DNA from 3 places in the Priestia sp. D3YE.R1 genome. Region 2 is predicted to be linked to each of the others. Evidence: riboswitches for the same ligand, from Rfam matches in the RefSeq annotation. Region 2 holds a riboswitch; each other region holds the start of a gene.
The links. A riboswitch is a leader RNA that binds a small molecule or an ion and turns the genes downstream of it on or off. The one in region 2 is predicted to bind S-adenosylmethionine.
Positions count from the first base shown of each region.

Region 1: another riboswitch for S-adenosylmethionine. It lies ahead of ACOZIR_RS04710 (hypothetical protein); the one in region 2 lies ahead of ACOZIR_RS05515 (sulfite oxidase-like oxidoreductase).
Region 3: another riboswitch for S-adenosylmethionine. It lies ahead of mtnK (S-methyl-5-thioribose kinase); the one in region 2 lies ahead of ACOZIR_RS05515 (sulfite oxidase-like oxidoreductase).

Region 1 is NZ_JBLTHW010000001.1:910,816-918,233, reverse strand. It holds gene alaP (alanine permease AlaP) at 1-921, opposite strand, end outside; gene ACOZIR_RS04715 (DUF1540 domain-containing protein) at 1,238-1,396, opposite strand; gene ACOZIR_RS04710 (hypothetical protein) at 1,497-1,841, opposite strand; SAM riboswitch class I at 1,905-2,006, opposite strand; gene ACOZIR_RS04705 (hypothetical protein) at 2,128-2,424, shown strand; gene ACOZIR_RS04700 (GNAT family N-acetyltransferase) at 2,437-2,883, opposite strand; gene ACOZIR_RS04695 (hypothetical protein) at 2,964-3,404, opposite strand; gene ACOZIR_RS04690 (glycosyltransferase family 2 protein) at 3,512-4,501, opposite strand; gene ACOZIR_RS04685 (DUF6044 family protein) at 4,514-6,199, opposite strand; gene ACOZIR_RS04680 (GtrA family protein) at 6,237-6,659, opposite strand; gene ACOZIR_RS04675 (metallophosphoesterase) at 6,818-7,418, opposite strand, start outside.
Region 2 is NZ_JBLTHW010000001.1:1,084,907-1,092,324, reverse strand. It holds gene ACOZIR_RS05555 (manganese efflux pump) at 1-106, opposite strand, end outside; gene ACOZIR_RS05550 (DUF1232 domain-containing protein) at 169-810, shown strand; gene ACOZIR_RS05545 (DUF3973 domain-containing protein) at 854-1,126, opposite strand; gene ACOZIR_RS05540 (SPW repeat domain-containing protein) at 1,317-1,655, shown strand; gene ACOZIR_RS05535 (WGxxGxxG family protein) at 1,929-2,180, opposite strand; gene glp (gephyrin-like molybdotransferase Glp) at 2,624-3,889, opposite strand; gene moaC (cyclic pyranopterin monophosphate synthase MoaC) at 4,004-4,492, shown strand; gene ACOZIR_RS05520 (MogA/MoaB family molybdenum cofactor biosynthesis protein) at 4,505-5,017, shown strand; gene ACOZIR_RS05515 (sulfite oxidase-like oxidoreductase) at 5,051-5,713, opposite strand; SAM riboswitch class I at 5,790-5,896, opposite strand; gene ACOZIR_RS05510 (hypothetical protein) at 6,043-6,411, opposite strand; gene ACOZIR_RS05505 (putative polysaccharide biosynthesis protein) at 6,425-7,418, opposite strand, start outside.
Region 3 is NZ_JBLTHW010000002.1:653,576-660,993, forward strand. It holds gene ACOZIR_RS15500 (PAS domain S-box protein) at 102-2,258, shown strand; gene ACOZIR_RS15505 (methylated-DNA--[protein]-cysteine S-methyltransferase) at 2,278-2,772, shown strand; gene ACOZIR_RS15510 (hypothetical protein) at 2,782-2,946, opposite strand; gene mtnA (S-methyl-5-thioribose-1-phosphate isomerase) at 3,081-4,139, opposite strand; gene mtnK (S-methyl-5-thioribose kinase) at 4,175-5,347, opposite strand; SAM riboswitch class I at 5,483-5,633, opposite strand; gene ACOZIR_RS15525 (carbon-nitrogen family hydrolase) at 5,725-6,507, opposite strand; gene ACOZIR_RS15530 (pyridoxal phosphate-dependent aminotransferase) at 6,620-7,418, shown strand, end outside.

The sequences.
Region 1 (7,418 bases), 170 kb from region 2:
ACTAAAAATACCGCTGTTACAAGAAGAAAGAGCTGCTGTTAGCACGACAAAGTTAATAATACCAGCCGCCGCTGGAATCCCGATTTTTTCAAATGTTAATACAAACGGGCTTCCCTGTGAACCGATTTCTTGCCAAGGATAAATCGACATAATGACAAATAATGCACCCACGTAGAAAATAAGAATACGCCAAAAGACAGAATCAATCGCTCTTGCTAGAGATTTTTCCGGATTTTTCACTTCTCCCGCGGTAACACCGATCATTTCAATTCCTAAATACGCAAACATGACCATTTGCAGCGACAGCAAAATGCCTTTGAATCCGTGCGGGAACAGTCCGCCGTTGTCCCACAAGTTTTTAATACCAGTCGCAACGCCGCCGTTGCCGATTCCGAACACAATCATTAATAATCCAACGGCAATCATTAATACAATCGCTAAAATTTTAATAAGTGCAAACCAAAATTCCAGTTCGCCATATGCCTTAACAGCTAAGAAGTTAACTGTTGTCATAATGACAAGCGCCGATAACGCCCAAATCCAGTTTGGTACATCTGGATACCAATACCCCATATAAATACCAACGGCTGTAATTTCAGCCATACATGTTACAACCCATAAAAACCAGTAATTCCAACCTGTTAAATAACCAGCAAGCGGCCCTAAATAGTCGCGCGCGTACTTACTGAATGAACCTGCAACAGGTTTTTGAATCGCCATTTCTCCAAGTGCTCTCATAATAAAAAACATAATCATTCCGCTAAATCCATACGCCAACAATATTCCCGGTCCTGCTAATTTAATAGCAGATGCAGATCCAAGAAACAGCCCTACCCCTATGGCTGCTCCTAAGGACATCAGCGTCACATGTCTTTCTTCTAACCCGCGTTTCAATTCTTTCCCCTGAGTTTTCCCCTGCATAAACGTCTCCCCTTTTTCCAATCTGTCAAAACGAGATGAATACAGCCTTTTTTGTTAGCGCTTTCATATAAGTCTGTGCTAAAAGTCAGCTAGGCTATATATTTGTATTCTATCACCTTTCTCTCACTTTTCTTTTGTCGAAAAATAAAAAAATTATCGTATCATTTTGTTTAAATACACAATTAGATGTAGACACTGGTTTTTTACTATGTATTTATTATTGCACCTAAGTAATAGCATTTTAAAAAAATAGAAAAACGCCGACTCAACTCCGTCAGCGCATCGTTCATTTTATGCTTTTTATAAAAACTAGCATTTATCTCGCGGGTTCAAAAGTTTTACAGCCAGGTTCTTCCGTTTCAGAAACATGGTGACTACTTTCAGGACTCACAACGTAAATGGACTCTGCACTGCATTTGTTTCCAGTTTTCCAATACACGCACTCATTTACTTCACATAATACACCTTGAGCCACTGTCATCCCTCCTTTTCTTGTCTTATCTCTTTTTTACCCGAAATATAATGCTTCTAACATTTACATGCAAAAAAACCGCTTGTTTATCAAGCGGATCTTTTTATTGCATATGTTCAACATACTGTTTTTTAGCTAGATATAACTCGCGACTCAGCGTAATCCGTCGTTCTCGCAGGTGCCTTAATTTAGCCTGAAATCGTTCATTAGTTGGCTCTTCTTGAATTAAGCGATACGTAAAAGAAATATCTTCATTTAACTGTTTAAAATCTTCCCATATTTCTTGAACGAGTGCGGATTGTTTGTCTTCAAATGAGCGATTTTGCTTCGTTTTTAGCGCAGCTAAAATTTCCTGTTGCCACGTTTCGTCTTTTATTTCTTTTGCTAACAAGTATAGATCTAAATAATCATCAATGCTTAACGCCGTTTGTCTATTGTTCAATGTCATCACCTTTTCTATACGAAATGTTTCTTCCTAAGAAGAGGATTTCACCATAGAAAAAGATTCCTCTTCTTATCTGTCAAAGCTAGGCTATGCTGGAATTAGCACCATTCAATAATTGTGGTTGCTGAGGCTTCAAAGGGCCAGTCCCTCCACCTCTCTAGATAAGAATATTTCGTTTTTAAATTATTTCTGACTATTCTAATATGTTTTGTAGGTTACGTCAATAGCTTTTCAATAAAAAGAAAAAAGAAGTAAAATATGGTATGCTGTCATAAAGGATGGTGAGCACATGAAACGATATATGTTATCTGCTTTTTTGGGAAGCTTGCTGTTGCTTCTCAGCATTGCCTTTTCATCTACTTTCCATATTGCAATTGTCAAAACAACCGGAAGCATTGGAGGAATTATTTTAGCAGCAGCGGCTTTGATTATGAACGCGCTTGAAGATCCTCCCGCCTCAGATCATACAGGTGGAGGAGCTGTTGAAGTACTAGATAAAGGCGCCGTTTGGGCTACTTATTTACTTTTACTTTCATTACCAAACCTCATCGCATGTATAACATCTTATGTTTTATGGACTCGCTGACATTCACCAACGTTACGAACGTTTTACCACCTGCAGGCTCATTGATATTTGTTTATCTACAAATCCAAGTTCGCGATACACATGCTGTACAAAATTCCCAGCATGAACGCTGAGCCTGATTTCAGGGTATCCTTTGATAGACAATTCATCAATCGCTTTTTGCATTAACGGCTTGGCTAGACCCCGCCCGCGGTATTCTGATACAACATATAACTCGTAGATAAAGCCAATTTCTTCTTTTGAAAAGAAGTCGGCAGATGGTCCCGCAAGAACCCAGCCTGCGAGTTTATTTTCTTGTCTAGATACTAAATAATAACATCCTTTTTTAAGAGCATTATCAATTAGTTCATTTACGCGTTCAGTTGACGGTTGAAACTGATGCGTTGTTCCTTCAAACAGCGCATCAGCAGATTTTGTCCGAATTTCCTGTATTTCTTCTTCAGTAGCTTTTACAATCATCACGATCTCTCCTTTCGTGTTCGTTTTCCACATGCAGAGATAAATTCCTGCAAAAAAAGTCTTCGCCTAAGCGAAGACTTTTATTTAAATTCAAAATGTTCTTGATGATTGCCTTGTTCATCCGTCCAGTTAATCATGATGTCTAAGCCTGCCGCTTTTCCAGGAACAGCAAAATTCGCATAGCGAAAACGCTGACCGCTTTTGCTTAAGTTAGATCTTTCAATAGGAGAAAACAAGCTGTATTTCGTCTTATTTTTTCCTTCGTGACGAAAAGCTTGAACCTGCACGCGTTCTACGTCTTTTCCAATGTTTTCAACGGTTAACCCATATGTATGATAGACGTTATTTTTCCACTTTAGCTGATTATCTCCCGTCATACTTGCTTTTGCCAGTTCAACCGACCATTGTTCAGATGATTTCTTCATTGGAAGCTTTTCCATCGAAAGAGCGCTAACATGAATAGTTGCAAAAGCAAGCCAAACAAAACAAAAAGTGCTGACTGTATAAAATAGTCTTTTCATAGATATTGATCTCCTTAGCAATTTTAGTAGTAGCATCTCCTATTGCCCTAAAAATTATGATATACGTTTTAACACAAAAAGCCCCCCATTCAGGAGAAGCTTCTTAATTAATGCATCAGCAAATCTTTTTGTTTGTCTAATGAGTGTTTCGTATATAAATCTCTTTCAACCGTATATTTAGGACGCTGTTTCACTTCGTTAAAAATCTTGCCAATGTATTCTCCGACAAGCCCTATCCCCATTAGCTGCAGGCCGCCTACAAGCCAAATTGATAAAATAAGAGACGTCCACCCAATTTGCGTATGATCTAAATATTTTTGAATCAGCGCATAAATGCCAAACGCAACACTAAAAAGAAAAGAAGCTCCTCCAAGCAGCGTTAATAACCGTATAGGCGCTACGCTAAAAGATGTAATCCCGTCAAATGCAAAAGCGAGCATTTTCTTTAACGGATATTTTGATTCGCCCGCCGTCCGTTCTTTGCGGTCATATGTGACTTCAGTGGAGCGAAATCCTACTAATGGTACAAGACCTCGTAAAAAGACGTTTCCTTCTTTGTATTTCATGAGTTCACCAAGAGCACGTTTGCTCATGAGACGAAAATCAGCGTGATTTTGAACGAGCTGAATTCCTAACTTATTCATAAAACGGTAAAATCCTACTGCCGTAGTTCGTTTGAAAAGTGTATCGGTTTCTCTGCTGTCTCGAACACCATATACAACTTCATACCCGAGCCAATACTTCTCTACAAAAGTACGAATGGCGTTGATATCATCTTGTAAATCCGCGTCAATGGAAATGACGCAGTCAGATTGTTGGTAGGCTGCTTCTAGTCCTGCAAGCAAAGCATTTTGATGTCCTACATTTCGCGCTAGCTTTAACCCTTTTACAAATAAATTGCTGCAGCTTTCTTTTTCAATAAGCGACCACGTGCTGTCTTTACTTCCATCGTCTACAAATAAAATGGTACTTTCACTTGATACAAGACGTTCATCTATTAGTTCTTTTACTACAGTAGTTAATTGAAAAGACGTCTCTGTGAATACTTCTTCTTCGTTGTAGCATGGAACAACAATCGTTAAAATAGGTCTGTTCATTTTATTGCCCCCTTACTTTGCTTCATATACATACACTTTCCAAGCGGACTGTTTATCGTTAAATGCTTTTAAAAAGTGCAAACCGTCGCTTTCAGCATTTTCGATTGGCACAGCTGAAAAAATATAGCGACCGCCCATTTTTTTAAATTGATTGATATTAAGCTGCAAATGATGGATTTTTTTAGTTGAGTCTTTTCGGTAATCATATTTTTTCCCTAGCTCGCTAACAAACACATAGCAGCGGTTGCCCCAGTGATCATAGTAGCTTTCTAGTTTTTTATTTTTATCAAGCTCTTTGGCAATAATTTTACGAAACTCATGCTTATACGTTAACGGATAGAAGTTGTTATACGTATCTAGCGTATAAAAGCCGTTATACTGAGCAATGGATGGATGAAGCCCTATGCTTGCTACGCGATAAGATGATTTAGGTTTTCCAATATATCTGCTTATTTCATCAAATTGATGAACAGCATAAAATTCCTTGACTGACGGCTCGTGATTGTAGCGGTAATAAAGTTCTGGATTTGCTATAAATAACACAAGCAGCTGTAAAATCAAACATACCCACACAAACTTCTTCCACGCCTTGCTCCTTTTCCATAAAACATAGCCGCCAACGGCAAACATTAAATAAATAATGAGCGGGCGTAAAAAATGAAATCTAGCAAAATTGAACGTATTAAAAAGCTGATATTTTTCTTTTAGCGGCTCCCATCCTTTATAAAACCAAAACGCATACCAAATCGACAGCAGGAGATTAAGAATAAATAACTGCAAAAACGTTTTTTCAAGCTTTCCCTTCTGATTCCGAGCAACAATCCACAGTACGACAAAAGAAAGCGGTAAAATGACAAAGGTATGAAGCGTCATTACATGCGTATGCCCGAGCGTATAGTTCTTTAAAGCAAGGCGAACGGAATGTCCAAAGCTTAGAGTAGAGCTTAAAAATTCATTTCGACTCGTCGGGGCCTCCGGAAATAAAAGCGAATCAACAAGCCGGTATTCAATGAGAAGAAAGACAGCGGTCATCGCTGCAATACTTCTTAAAAAAGGAATATTCCACGCTCGTTTTTTTACGGCATCTCTTAGCCATAGCAGCCCCATCGCCGCTAAAAAGAAGAAAAAACCTAGCACAAAACTCGCGTAAAACGGAAGCAATAAAAGTGTAAGCCATTCCTTCCACGTTCCTTCGCGGTTTCGAATGGTTAAAAACGCCCACAGCGCCAGCGGCTGTCCTAATGTACTCAGCATGCCCGAAGGCCAAAATGGCGTAAGTGCAAAAGCAAGTGATACAAGCACTCGAATCGCATAAGCATCCTCGCTTTTAATAAAATGCTTTTTTAATAATAAATACATTCCAATTAAAGCAAATATGCGCGTAATCATTTGGCTGAGGCTGTACGCAAGCATGGTAGGAAATAAGCCATACAGCCACTGAATACCGCTAAATTCTGTTCCAAACGTGTTTCTCGGCAATCCGTTAATAATTTGAGGTAATACGGCATGACTGGAACCAAACAGCTCCCCGCTTTGATGCAGAACTTTATACCACGTAATATTTGAGTCTAAATTATCATGCACGCGTATATGTGAATTTTCCCCAAGTAAAAACATAGGAGATACATACGCAAGCAGCAAAAGGAAAGCGATAATAAGCAATGTTTTTTCTTTATTCATAGCTGTTTCTTTCTTCATCTGTTAACACCTATTTCCATTTCATAATGACTAAAAGCTAATCGTGAATGACGACTGCTTCTTTTTTTGTATTAAATACAAAGTATTTTTGACCCGTATAATTTAAAAGCGTATACAGACCTGTTCCAATTAATATACCGACGTCTTTTTTGAACGGACGCACCGCAACAGGAAGTTGATGCAATAACCAGCTGGAGAACTGCAGTCCAATATAGTAAGACAAGCCGTAGCAAATGCCAATAACTAAAATAAAACGCAGTATGCTTTTTGATAAATGAACTCCGCTTTTAAACGTAAATATTCGATTTAACACGTAGCTGACGACTGCCCCCGCTGCATTGCCGACGAACGTCGCTATCCAGTAATGATGAAAGATATGAAGCAGCACATACATAATGGAGAGACCTACTGCTGTATTGACCAGTCCCACTACTAAAAAACGTACAAAAGATCCTTTCATATAAACTCCTTTTGATTTTGATACTTTCATAAAAATTACATATTATGACTTTAAATACAGTTTCAGTGTAGCAACTCCACTTAAAAATCTAATGAAAATAACATTAAAAACAGATGAAAAAAAGCTAAAAGAATCAATAAAAATCAGGATTCTTTCAGCTATTTAGTAGAGCCTTCAATAATTAATTTTTGATCGCTTTGATTGTCAAACGCATCCACTGCCGCTACTTCTATTTGATACGCAGTATGAGGCTGCAAACCTGATAACGGAAGACTTAAAACATCCGGAACAGGATCGCTGTAATATTGAGAAAATGCATTATATGTTTTGACCACTTTTCCAGTTTCTTTATTTTTGACGGTAATGCGATAAGAATGAACCATCAGATTATCCACCGCTTGCGTAAACTGGATATAAAGCTGATTTGCTGAAGCTTTTTCTTGTATAACAGAAATAGTAGAGCTTGGAAGAAAAATCGGTTTTACTAAATCTCGCTCATTTGTGTAGTGAAATTTTTTTGCATCTGCAGGTATATCAATTTCCCACGCTTCTCCCGTCCACTTATTTGCGTGAAAATCCCGCCTTTTAACGACTATTTTTCGATTATAAACCTCTACAAGAAGACCTTGACTCACGTCTCGATAGCCAGGAGGAAGTTCACCTTGTAAATATCCAGCACCAGGCCATATATACCGAACAGAAGACGTTGCAAGAGAGGTAAAATCTCTTTGAAAAATAGTACGAGGGTCGTCCAACGGA
Region 2 (7,418 bases):
TATCTATACTTGATGACAGTGCAAAACCTAAAATGAATAACCATTCCATTTTGTATTCTCCTTTTGATGATAATGTTGAGGAAATTTGCTTACTTGTTGCATATATTGTTGATAAACCTTCAATAAAATGATTACTGCGCGTTGAAAAATACAAAGAGGTGAATCGCGATGTCTAAGATCCAACATGACCAAAGCCTTGGTTTGTTATTAAGGTCTTTATTAAAGGAAAATGCTTTATCTATGCGGAAGCTTAGTTCACTTACGGGGATTGATACGGCAACTATTTCACGGATTATAAACGGAAAGCAGCAAGCAAATCTACATCATTTAAAACAATTTGCACGCTATTTAAATACTCCTCTTGAAGCATTGGTTGACCCTACTGGAGCTGCTTCAAACTATACAGAAAATGAAGTAGAAACAGGCATTCATTACTCCATTGATAAAATTCAAGAAATACTTAAATCTTTTAATATAGTGGATACAAACTTTACGATTGAGCGTGTAGAACAAGAACTAACAAAATATAAGCAATATGCACAGACAGACGAAGGACACAACATGATTTGTAATAACTTTCAAACCAAAATAGAGCAAGTAGGCAGTGTTGGTACTTTCATTGATCAACTAAAGCAAATGTATCTTGAATACTGTAACGAAAAAACCTCAGCTGCCAAGCGCTCTATATTAGGAAGTGCGCTATTGTATTTTATTTTGCCTACCGATATTATCCCAGACTATGTCTTTCCAATCGGCTATTTAGACGATGCAATAGCTGTACAACTAGTGATGAATCAACTTAAGGAATAAAAACTGATTTTTATCAAGCGAGCTGAACGCGGCATGCCGCTATTTATTGTGAAAACGGAACTTTTTCTGAACCATGGCGATGAGCAGGTAAATATTCTATTGCTTTCTTTAATTTAGATAATTCCTTTGGCACAATCTTTTTAATAATTTTTTCTTTTTCACATCGTTTGCATGACTCATGGTTACATCTATGTGCACACATACCTAAAGGGATTTTCTCTCCTACAAATGGATCTATATAGACTCCATTTTCAAACAGCTTACTCTTAATAAGATTTTCATTTTGCAGTCTGCAGCAATTAACACAATAGTACATTTGTTTTCCACTCTCTTTCTTATACTTGATTTTGAAACATCTTATGAGAACTCATCAACAGAAGTGCTTGTTCCTACAATAAAAATTGAAAAAATCTCAACAGGCGTTGATGAATACTCAACACATGGCACTTCCAAACATATAGTTTAATCATGACATCACTACGAGTGTCATACTTTGAGGAGGGATAATGATGAAAGCAAGAGGTATTGCTAACGCCATAATCGGTATTTGGTTTGTTATGGCCCCATGGATGCTTGGTTTTTCATACGATGCAGGAGCTACTTCAGCAAGTATTGTATTTGGAATTCTCCAAGTCATCACATCTCTTTTAGGAGCGAATAAACCAGGATGGAATTCATGGCAAAACTGGATTTCCCTTATTAGCGGATTATGGTTTGTACTGTTTCCATTTATTTATTCACTAACAGATGGCGTGCTTTGGTCTAGCATCATACTCGGGTTAATGACCGTACTATTTAGCTTATGGAGCTTGAATTCTAAAGCAAAACTAAAAGCTGTAAGTTAAAATACCAATAACATTCCACTATTTACTTAACCTGTTGAAGATGCCGCCACGCATCGATCTATGGGGGAAACGATTCTTGCAGCAGAAAAGCTCCCTACGGAAATAGGGAGCTTTTTCTACTTTTTATGTAAAGCCTACACAGATTCAGTCAACGTAATGTACTTTATAGAAAATAATAAAGGTGTCCCTAATTGCTAGAAGACACCTTTATGGACTCTCTAGAAAGCTAATCTTTGACAACCATTATTTATCTCTACTCATGCAAAATAGATACTAACGAACTTTTTCTTCACGGTCATCTCTTCTTTTAAGGCCAAAAAGACCAACTAGTCCTAGTAACCCTAGTAATTCCCAAGGTGAATCATTATCATCATCCACATCAGTTGCTGTAGTGACATTTCGAGTATTTACGTCATCATTATAATTTGCTCTATCTACGTTATTGTTTTCAGCATTAACCGGCAAGATGAAAGTCATCATAGCTAAAGCTAACGTACATAATAAAACAGACCATTTTTTTCGCATAATTTCTCCTCCTTTCCTTTTGTTAATAGATAAAGTTCCCAAGGTTATTAGTTACTATTCGTTAAATAGATATATCATTTGAAACCACTCACTAATACCCAAAATAAAGAAGTTTTAAAATTAGTATGAATATATTTCTTATCTATTAAGCAAACTACTCAAGATGCAATGAATCATCACTCATGAAACCTAATTACGTCATAGAAAAAACTACCTTCTCCCTAACTCTAAGGTAGTTTTTTCTATTTTTAGGCTGTATGTGATACATAATTATAGTTAACATAATCACTCTTTGCGGAATACATCATAAAAACGAGCCCTTAATACACAAGGACTCTTTTACCTACTCATTTTCTTATTTATACACGACTTATACATTGTTGTTTATTTACTAGCAATTTGATCACTATTCAGACTAGAACTCTTACATAAAAATAGTCTTTTTATACCCAAAGCGAACTCGTGCCTTCTTTTTCAAGATGCAGCACGTTCACTTCTGTTCCTTTATCATACCCATGCTCTCCACCTGGAAGAACAATCAGCGCGTTTGCTGCAGCTAATGACGAAATAGCGCCTGACTTGTCCATGCCAACAGGCGTCACGACAAGCTTTCCATCTTCATCTGAAATTTCTCCTCGCACCATTCGCGTAAATGCATTAGGTTCTTTGAAGCGGCCGTTTAACACCGCTTTTGTTTTATGTAAATGAGGCGCCGGTGAATGTAAAAAGCTGCGAACAATCGGACGTACAAACAGTTCAAACCCGACATAGCAAGCAGAAGGATTTCCCGATAATCCAAACAGCAGCTGCCCGTTTCGTTCTGCGACTGTTGTGACACTTCCGGGTCGCATCGCAATTTTGTTAAACAGTACATTTGCACCAAGCTTTTCATAAATAGCCGGCAAATAATCATAGTCGCCAACGGATACCCCGCCGGTTGTCAGTAGAATGTCCACTTCTTTAAGCGCTTTTTCTACCGCTTCATAGCAGCTTTCAAAGTCGTCTTCGAGCTTTCCTAAGTATTTCGGAATCCCGCCGCTTCTTACGATTTGCGCGAGTGCCATATAGGAGTTGCTGTTGCGGATTTTTCCTGGTTCTAACGGTTCGTTCACATCAAGCAGTTCGCTTCCTGTTGTTAACACCCCAACAACCGGCTGCTTCACCACAGCTACATCCGCATAGCCAAACGTAGCTAAAAAAGCCGTGACGCCCGGATTGATGCGCGTTCCTTTTGAAACGAGCACGTCTCCTTTTTTCGTTTCTTCTCCTTTTAACGCAATGTGCTCCCACTTTGAAGCTGGCCTGCTTAACGCCATATACGTTTTGCCTTCTTTTTCATACGACTTCGTTACTTCAAGCATCACAACCGCATCACATGAATGAGGCACTTGCGCTCCTGTCATAATACGCACCGCTTGAAACGGCTTTACTTCTTCTTCAAAAACAGAGCCGGCACCGATTTCACCTACCACTTCGAACTCCACGGGATGTTCACTCGATACTTCTGCGCAGTCCTGTGCTCGAACCGCAAAGCCGTCATAAAGCGATTTATTAAAATGAGGCACGTTTTGATCAGCGACAATATCTTCTCCTAAATAGCGCCCGTAGCTTTCAGTGATCGATACGCGTTCGATGCTGCCTTTTCTTTTATATGTCATGACTTTTTCAATTGCTTCAGGAATTGAAATAGGTGTTCTGCTTTCTAACATACATTCTTCACTTCCTTTACGTCTGTTCACTTTTTGCGCTATGGTGTAAAATCATAGCATATCTCACTATTTCTATCATACAACAAAATTTACTGAAAAAGGATGAAAACACCGATGTCTTCTTTTACCCATTTTAATGATCAAGGCCGTGCCAACATGGTCGATATTAGCGAAAAATCTATCACTCGCCGCGTCGCAACCGCTCGTTCAAGCATACTTGTTAACAAAGAAATTCACGAAGCGATTGTCGAACATAAAATTGGAAAAGGCGACGTCCTTGCTGTTGCACAAGTAGCAGGAATCATGGCAGCAAAACGCACGTCTGACATTATTCCGATGTGTCACCCTCTTTTATTAAAAGGCGTGAACCTTTCATTTGACTGGGATACAAGCAATAATCAGTACCGTTTATTAATAGAAGCAACGGTTAAAACCGAAGGCTCAACAGGTGTTGAAATGGAAGCTTTAACCGCTGCTTCTGCCTGTGCATTAACCGTTTATGATATGTGCAAAGCTATTGATAAAGGCATGATTATCGGCGAAACGTATCTGCTTGAAAAATCAGGCGGCAAAAACGGTGACTATAAACGCACCGAAGCGTAAAGGAGGTACACGATGAGCGTACACGAACATAAATCTAAAGCAACTCAGCCCGTTCGCTGCAAAGTCATTACGGTATCCGATACACGTACAAAAGAAACCGATAAAAGCGGCGCGCTAATGATCCAACTTCTGAAAGAACACGACATGCATGTCGCTTCCTATGAAATTGTAAAAGACGACCAAACGTCGATTCAACAAGCGATACTTGCTGGCTGCAGTGATGAGGACATTGACGTTGTTCTCACAAACGGCGGGACTGGCATTACAAAACGAGACGTCACGATTGAAGCCGTTCAAGCGCTGATTCATAAAGAAATCGTTGGGTTTGGCGAGCTGTTTCGCATGCTGAGCTACACGGAAGACATCGGCAGCGCAGCGATTATGAGCCGGGCAATTGCCGGGACGATTAACGAAAAAGCCGTTTTTTCTACACCAGGATCAAGCGGTGCTGTTCGTCTAGCGATGACCAAGCTGATTTTGCCCGAACTTCGCCACGTTGTGTGGGAATTAAACCGCCAGCGCTGACAAAATGCCTATGCACACGCATAGGCATTTTCATTAATCATAGTCTTTATGTACCCACTCATCTTCTGGAATACCTAAATCTTCTCCAGAAAAACGTTCTTCTTTAAACGGATCTCCTCTAAGATGAAAGCCGTTTTGCTCCCAAAAACCAGGATGATTTTCATCAATAGCCTCAAAGCCTCGAAGCCATTTAACACTTTTCCAAAAGTACAAATGCGGAACAACCAATCGCAGCGGATATCCATGCTTAGCTGTAAGCGGCTCTCCGTTAAAAGAATGAGCAAGAAGAATATCGTCTCTCAGTAAATCTTTTACCTCAATGTTTGACGTATAGTCATTATCTCCGTGCAGCATGATATATTTACTTTTTAACTCCACGCCAACTGCCTTCAAAAAGTCTGTAAACAGCACGCCCGTAAATTCATTATCAAGCCTTGTCCATCTCGTTACGCAGTGGATATCACACTTAACCGTTGTTTGCGGCATATTCAATATATCTTGATACGAAAGCGTTACTTCTTTGTCTACTAACCCAAACACGCGAAGCGTCCATTCCTCTAAGTTATACTCCGGCACGTCCCCTTCATGTAAAATTGGAAATCGCTCCGTTACTACCTGACCCGGAGGCACTCGTCCTTTATACTTTGGATCAATTTCTGGTGTTTTCATTCGTTTGATACGGTCTGCTTTGTTCAAAAATATCACCTCGTTGTTTTTTCTACATAAAAAGCCCTTCCTTAAATAAGTAAGGAAGAGCTTCGTTTCAGCTTCTTCCTTATCTCTAAGAGCAGCGCACTCTTAAGGATTTGGCACCATTCTGTCATAGACAGCGGTTGCCGGGTTTCACAGGGCCAGTCCCTCCACCTCTCTTGATAAGGAAACAAATTGTATTTGTTTTATGTAATAAAGTCAGTATTAAGCTTTTTGTCATAATTGTCAATATTATTTTTCTTTTCCGCACAAAAAAACTTGAAAAACAGATAGAGGTATAAGGTTTTAGTCTACTAAAATACTATGTAAAGTCTTTACCCTTCTCCATCAATCATCGTATACTTCCTAGCAAAGCGCTTGTAGTAAATTTGCTCATCTTCTTGTCCATCGTTAAAAACAAGTCGATTATGATCAATATCTTTTTCTTTTAACAAATAGCCCTTTTCATTCATCAGTTGAATATATTCATCTAAATGTCCTTTTTTCACCACGTAGTGAAGAGCATCATCTGAATCCGTAGTCTCTGCTACACCTTGACTTCCCACTTCTAATTTGAATACGGCTTTTGCTGTTTGAAGGGGACGGTAATTTCCAAACACTCTTTCCCAATTTAAGAGCAGCAGCGCTCCGAAGATTATGATACATCCTCCAGTCGCTACGGTTAGTACAAATCGTTTTGACACTACTTTCTCTCCTTTACATTCTTTTTCTTCTATTTAATACAATGGCTTGCCCTAAGCTTGTTTTTACGCCAAGTCCTAGATACACAGCAGCGCCTAAAGCAATTGAAATACAAGATGTGCTAATCGCAAGTGAAGATGCAGACAGCTTATTTTCTAAAAAATAGTGAGAAGCATAATTGCAGATAACCACAGCGGCTGACATCACACTTACTAATAAAACAGGCGTCAACGCCGCTTGTCCCAGTGATTGAATCCGGTAAGAAATGGATTTTTTAATTAAATAAAAGTTATAGATAACCGATACACCATACCCTCCGTACGTCGCGACAACCGGTCCAATTTCTTTTAAGCTTGAAACCAGCAGTACGTTTAATACTATCTTCATAACAATTCCTAAGCCCAAGCCTAAAATTAACTTCTTTTGCTGATTAATTCCTTGGAGAATTGCGGCTGTTACGGTGAAAAGAGCAAATAAAATCGCAGCAGGCGCGTACCATTGCAAAACAACTCCACCGATTTCAGGACTGTTTTTCACTCCAAAAATCATCATATATACCGGCTTACCTAATAAACAAAGGCCTACCGCAGCAGGAAGAGTAAAAAATAACAGCAGCTGCAGCGTTTTTGTAATCTTTCCTTTTACTTCTCGTAAATTCCCTTGCACAAAAGAAGATGTAATGCCCGGAATCAGCGACATGCTGAAGGCAGTTGCTAACGATACCGGCACCATCACTAAAATCTGTGCTAATCCAATGACTGAGTTGATCGTTTCAGCCTTAGCTTGTCCATATCCTATTGATTGAAAGAGCATGTTAATCGTAAACGTATCAATATTTTGATAGATCGGAATAGCTAAACCAACTAATACAAACGGAACGGCGTACGTTACAAGCTCTTTGAACATTGAAGAGAACGAAACGGATTTATTATTCTTTCCGCTGTTCGCTTCTTTCATAATCAACCGCTTGCGCTTCAAATAAATCATACCAAGAACCCCTATTCCCCCT
Region 3 (7,418 bases), on a different contig from region 2:
CGTGGCTAATTTTAAAAAGGTAAAAAGCAAATCTTGTAGAATATTAAGTCTATAGATAAAAGGTGGGGAAATGGGAAGTGCAAAAGAAAGGAGCAATGAGCATGTCATCACAAAGAGAATTAACATCTGAAGCTGAGCAAAATCAGCGAGGTGAATTACAGCAGCTACGAGCTATTTTTAATGACGTATTAGATGCCATTGTCGTATTTGATGAGTATTTTCAAGTTATAAATGCAAATGAATCAGCCTGCGGGCTGTTTGAAAAAACAAAGGATGAGCTATTAACGTATCAAATGAAAGATTTTCTGATGTATTTTCCTTATGACATGATTGAAGCGTATTATCCAGCGCTTTTAGAAGAAAGCTATTTCAAATATGAAGGCGCGATGACGCTTCGAAGCGGCATGATGAAACATGTTGAATTTACTTCACACAAACATAGTCACATGTCGGGCATTATTGTGTGTACATTTCGAGATATTACGCAACACAAGATGATGGAAAATGAACGGTTTATTAGTCATCATATGTTTATGGATGTATTTAATGAAGCGGTAGATGGAATTGTCATTTTTGATCGAACCGGTCAGCTTATCGACGCGAACCCTTCATTTTGCGAGCGATTAAATTATACAAGAGCACAGCTTCTAACCAAAACGTTAGAGGAGCTTGTAGAACCTACTTATCATTATAAGGTAAAAAAACTATGGAGAACTCTGCATCAAGAAGGAAAGACAAGCGGCGAGCTGCCGATCAGGCTCGAAAATGGGGACGTTACTTTTTTTGAATTTACCACAACGGCTAATATATACAGTCAATACTATATGTCCATTATGAGAGACGTGACGGAAAAACGGCTGATGGAACAGCAGCTGTTGAGAAGCGAAAAAAATTTCAGGGCTATTTTTGAAAATGCGATTGAAGCGATCTTGATTTGGAGAGAAGATGGTGAAATCTTGAACGCTAATCTTGCTTCTTCACGTACATTTGAGCTCCCGTTAAACAAATTAATTGGAAGCAATTTGTATACGTTTATCGATACAAAAAGCTTTAGTGCGTTAAAGGTGCTTCAAACGTTTCAAACAAAAGGAGAAATTCGCAATCAGCTTCCTTTTTACATGCCAAATGGAGAAATCAAACAGTTGGAATTCACAGGGAAAAAAGGCATTATAGAAGGAGACCATTTAACCATTTTTCGAAACATCAGTGAACGTACAAAAATCGAACAGGAGCTTCGGAATAACGAAGAGAAATTCAGGCAAATCTTTAATGGCTCAATTGACGGGTTAGTTTTATGGGACGGCAAGCGAAATATTATTGATGTGAATTCTTCTCTTTGTGATATTCTAGAACTCAGCAAAGAGGAGATTTGTGCGCACTCCATGGAGGATTTTATTTCTTCAGCGAATTTAGATGCGGTCATTGAGCATAAAGAAACGATTGAGCAAAAAGGGGAAGCTGAAGGAGAGATTACGTACGTTACGGGGAACGAAAAAGTTAAAAATATCGAATTCTCTACGAAAAAAGATATCTTGCCAGGTCTATATATGACGCTTTTAAGAGACGTAACGGAACGAAATCAAATGCAGGAGCAGATTCGGAAATCGGATACGCTTCAAGTAGTCGGACAGTTAGCAGCTGGGATTGCGCATGAAATCCGCAACCCGATGACGGCTTTAAAAGGGTTTGTTCAGCTATTAGAAAGCAGCATTCAAGAAGATCACTCTCTTTATTTTGATATTATTAAATCCGAATTAAAAAGAATCGAAACCATTATTACAGAGTTTCTAGTACTCGCTAAGCCACAGGCCGTAAAGTTTGAAAAGAAAAATTTAGCTGCGGTTGTTAAAGAAACGATTGATTTATTAAATGCTCAAGCGCTTTTAGAAAATATTCAGTTTGAACTAAGTGTGTCCCCTCAGCTGCCAATGGTGTACTGCGAGCCGAACCAAATTAAGCAAGTATTAATAAATGTAATTAAAAATGCAATCGAAGTCACGTCAAACGGGGGAAGGATTTTTGTTGAAGTCTACTCTACAGAGCCGCACTACGTGACGGTCTCCATTCGAGATCAAGGAGACGGAATGCCAGAAGAGCGCATCAAGCGCTTAGGAGAACCATTTTATACGACAAAAGAAAAAGGAACGGGACTCGGTTTGATGGTCTCATATAAAATTATCGAAGAACATAAAGGGCGAATTGAAGTGGAAAGCAAAATAGGAGAAGGAACAGCTTTTCATGTTATTCTTCCAGCCTAAATAGAAAGGATAAGCAAGTATGTACTATGGAGAAATGAATTTATTTTCTGATTTGAAAATTTATATTGTAGCCTCGGAAAAAGGGGTTCAACATATTTTGTTTGATAGCGATGATCATAATGAGCAGCTTAAAGAACTTGTCCATGACGAGAATTTTCATCTTGTGAAAGAAGCGAAGCGACAGCTGCAGGATTATGCTGAAGGGCGCACGCTAACATTTGATGTGCCTTTGGATATAAAAGGAACAGACTTCCAAAAAGAAGTGTGGTTAACGCTTAAAGGTATACCTTATGGACAAACGTGGTCTTATAGTGATGTAGCGGAGTCTGTTAATCGCTCTAAAGCCGTAAGAGCTGTGGGACAAGCGAATCGTCGAAATCCACTGCCTATTATTTTACCTTGTCACCGTGTGATCGGTAAAAACGGAGCTTTAACAGGTTATGCAGGTTCCCAAACTCATATAAAAGAGAAACTATTAATGCTTGAAAGAAATGTAGCAAAAGGCGCTCTATAGTTTAAATAGCTATTCACCGTCTAATTTCCAGCCTTCTCCTTGCACAAAAACACCGTCAATTTGCTGAGGAGAAGGGAGGGAATTTAGTTCTTCATCTTGAGATAAATCGAATAGCTGATATTGCTGCTTACGATTCAGCGCTTTGTTTTTATCTGTTTTTTGCTCTGAACTCATAGTTACTCCTCCTTTATTTAAAAGAAATCCCCTATAATATATGTAGAAAAAGAAGAGAGTACTGTTACAATTGTGTTACAAATGCAGTTGGAAACCACTGCTCAATAAAAAAAGCCGCATAACAGCGGCTTTTTTTATTGAGCAGATTGCAGCAAAACGTTTTGAATAGATTCAAAAGACGGGGAATGGATAATTCCATGCTCTGTAATAATGGCCGTAATCAATTCGCTTGGCGTCACATCAAAAGCTGGATTGTACACGGAGATTCCGTCTGGAGCAATTTGCGTATCTCCAATGTGCGTTACTTCTTTAGGTGAACGTTCTTCAATAGGGATGCTGCTTCCGTCTTGAATAGATAAATCAAATGTGGACTGCGGTGCTGCTACGTAAAATGGAATACCGAATGCTTTCGCTAAAAGAGCAAGTCCATATGTTCCAATTTTGTTAGCCGTATCGCCATTTGCTGCAATGCGGTCAGCACCTACAATAATCCCATTAATTCCTTTTGTTTTAATTGTATGAGCGGCCATATTATCCGTAATCAGCGTAACGTCTACTCCCGACTGCTGAAGTTCCCATGCTGTTAAGCGAGAACCTTGAAGAACGGGTCTTGTTTCACAAGCAAATACTTCAAGCGGAATATCGCGCTGCTTAGATAAATGAAAAGGTGCTAATGCTGTTCCATAATAAGCTGTAGCAATTGAACCCGCATTACATATTGTCATGATTTTATCTTTCTTTTTAAATAAAGAAAGAGCATGATCTCCAATTCGGTAGCACGTTTCTTCATCTTCTACTTGAATTTGAATAGCTTCATGAACAACTTTTGTTTTAGCTTCATTAACGGACGAAGCGGATTCAGCGCTTTTCGCTACGCGTTCCAGTGCCCAAAATAAATTGACGGCAGTAGGGCGTGAACTAGCTAAATACTGTTGATCAAGAGCTAGCTTTTTGTTAAATTCCTTGACTGAATCTGTGTCATAGCTAAGCGCAGAAAGAGCAAGACCAAAAGCTGCCGTAATGCCAATTGCAGGAGCTCCGCGTACTTTCAAGGTAGTGATAGCATCCCATACGTCTTTAATGGTTTGCAGCTTAATATATTCAACTTTGCCAGGAAGCTGCTGCTGATCTAATAAAGTAATATATGATTCATTCCATTCCACTGAGCGCGGAAGTGATAGTGTATTTGTCATGCTGATACCGATCCTTTCATTGTATACATTATTCGTTATCGAAGTAAATGTTCAAATTCATTTGGTGAAACGTCTTGTTGGTGCAGAAGCAAATAGCGTCCAATTTTTAACGCAGTACGTTTAGCGTTAATTTTTCTTTCCTCTGAAGAAATTTCGTCTAAGTCCGCCACGTGAGCTAAGCCAATCGTACGTCGAATGATTTCACATCCTGCATATCCAATAGCATCTTGCCACGTTTGCGTTAAAATTTCATGTAATAAGCGCTCATCTTTAGCGAAAGGTTCAGTGTTTTCAGAGTGCCAAAGGGCAGTAAAGGTATCTTTGAATACGTTCCATGTTTTCGTAATGTGTGCAAATAACGGTTCGCGATTTGTTTCTCGAGAAAGAGCATTTAAAAATAAATTCGCAACAAATTGCCCTAAATCAAATCCAAACGGACCGTAAAAAGCGAACTCTGGATCAATCACTTTCGTTTCTTGACTGCTAGCAAAGATGCTGCCTGTATGTAAATCACCGTGGATTAGCGTTTGCGCATTTGTTAAAAATTTATATTTTAATTTTGCTGCTTGCAGCTTTACATCACCATCATTCCACAATTCTTCTACATCAGGACGCAGCGCTTTTTCAAATTCATTTGTATCAATATCAAAAAAAGGATCTGTAAAAACTAAATCTTCCGTAATATTGCATAAGTCCGGGTTGCTGTATTTGACAACTTCTTCTTTTTTATCCTGAGGCTTTAAGGCGAAATCAGACGTTTTGAAGGCAATATGTCCTAGAAAAGAACCGATATGTTGTGAGAGCAGAGGATAACTTTCACCTTGAATAAGTCCGGCGCGAGAAATCGTTAAATGAGACAGATCTTCCATAACCGTAACAGCAAGCGTTTCATCATGGTAATAAACAGCGGGTACAAGTTCTGGCGTAAATGCACCGAATTGCTTGAGCGCATTGCTTTCAATTGTGGCACGGTTCAAGGATAGAGGCCAGCTTTCGCCTACAACTTTTGCATAGGGAAGTGCTTGTTTGACGATAATGGATTTATTCGTTTGATCATTTATGATGTGAAAGACGAGATTTAAGTTGCCGTCACCGATTTCACGGGCAGTCAGTGCTTCTGTGGCATCAAAGAGACCTAGCTTTTTCACAAGTTTGATTGCTGAAATTTCTGTTAAAGGCTGATACTTCTCTGTTTTTGTTGTTGACATCGGAATCCCTCCATAGTTTATTAAACTGATTTGTTTACTAAGTTAATAGGTTTAAGAATTTATGGAGGCTTTTATAGTTTTAGAAAATATAAAAGCCTCTTTCGTTGGAAAGAGGCTTGATTGTAGTGTTCAAACCTCTTATCTGCCAGAAAGAATTACTTTCTGTTGGAATTAGCACCGTGCCTTTGTAAAACATGTTTTACGGGTGTGATCCACCTTAGGATGGAATGACGGTCGGTTGCTGGGCTTCACAGGGCCAAATCCCTCAGCCAACTCTTGATAAGAGTACGATTACTTATTCAATTTTGATTTGTTTGAATATTTTATGTTATCTGGTGAAAATCGTATCATGCAAAAAAAACGCTGTCAATACATAATTAATAAAATTCTGTGCGGCGATCTGTAAAGACAGGAATTTGTTTGCGAATTTCTTTTACAAGTTCCAGGTTAACGTCAGCACTTAAAAGTTCTTCGCTATCGCCAGCTTCAGCGATTATTTCTCCCCATGGATCGATGACTAAGGAATGTCCGGCAAATGTGTTATTAGGATCTTGGCCTACACGGTTACACGCGATTACATAGCATTGATTTTCGATTGCACGGCTAATGAGCAGTGCTTTCCAGTGGGCAAGTCTTGGAGCCGGCCACTGAGCGACAACAAACAAGACTTCTGCTCCGCTGCTAGTATGAACCCGAATCCATTCTGGAAAACGAATATCGTAACAGATAACTCCTGCGCATAAAGACTGTTCAAGTGTAAAAAGATTTTTTGCTGTTCCTGCTTCTAAATAGAGGTGTTCATCCATTAATTTAAATAAGTGCAGTTTACTGTATTGTGATACTTCACGACCTTTTCGGTCAAAAATATACATCGTATTCGTGACGCCTTGCTCTGTTTTTTTCGCGATCGAACCCGCCACAATATTTACTTCGTTCGTTTTAGCAAACTGAGAGATTAATTGCTTGGCCTGCTGTCCTTCCTCATCTGCAATTTCGTCTAGCCGCGTCAAATCATAAGCTGTATCCCATAGCTCAGGAAGCACAAGGATATCAGGATTTTCTTTCATGGCTTCCGTCATTTTTTGTTGAATATATTTTCGGTTTTTAGTTGGGTTTCCAAACGCAATATCAAGCTGCAAACACGTGATTTTTACACTCACTTTATCATCCGTCCTTTTTTTAGTAGTTGAAAAAAATGACTTTACAAGTTGAGTATTACAATATATTATTTGTGACTAGAATTTCAAGAATTTTTTGAGAAGGTGTGCGATGATGAAACAATTTGAGCAATCGGAACTATTAAAAAGTTTACCAAAACAATTTTTTGCATCACTTGTAGGCAAGGTAGGAAAAGTAATGGCCCAAGGGCATGACGTTATTAACTTAGGGCAGGGAAATCCTGATCAGCCTACTCCTTCACATATTGTAGAAACACTGCAAAAAGCAAGTGCTAATCCTATGCATCATAAATATTCTCCGTTTCGGGGGCACCAGTTTTTGAAAGAGGCCGTTGCGACTTTTTATAAGCGAGAATATGGCGTTGATGTAGATCCTGAAAGAGAAGTAGCTATTTTGTTTGGCGGGAAGGGTGGACTTGTTGAAATCCCGCAGTGCTTATTAAACCCTGGAGACACGGTGCTGGTTCCGGATCCTGGATACCCTGATTACTGGTCTGGAGTAGAGCTTGCAAAAGCAAAGATGGAAGTGATGCCGCTCACGGCTGGAAATCATTTTCTACCCGTATACGAAGAGATAAGTGAACGTGCCAAAGAACAGGCAAAGCTCATGTTTTTAAACTATCCGAACAATCCTACTGGTGGAGTGGCAACAGCAGAGTTTTTTGAAGACACCGTGGCGTTTGCTGCCAAGCACGATATTTGTGTGGTACACGACTTTGCCTACGGAGCAATTGGATTTGATGGTAAAAAGCCAATCAGCTTTTTACAGACTCCTGGTGCAAAAGAGACGGGAATTGAAATTTATACTCTTTCTAAAACGTATAACATGGCGGGATGGCGAGTTGGATTTGCTGTAGGAAATGAAAGTGTAGTAGAAGCTATTAATCTTCTTC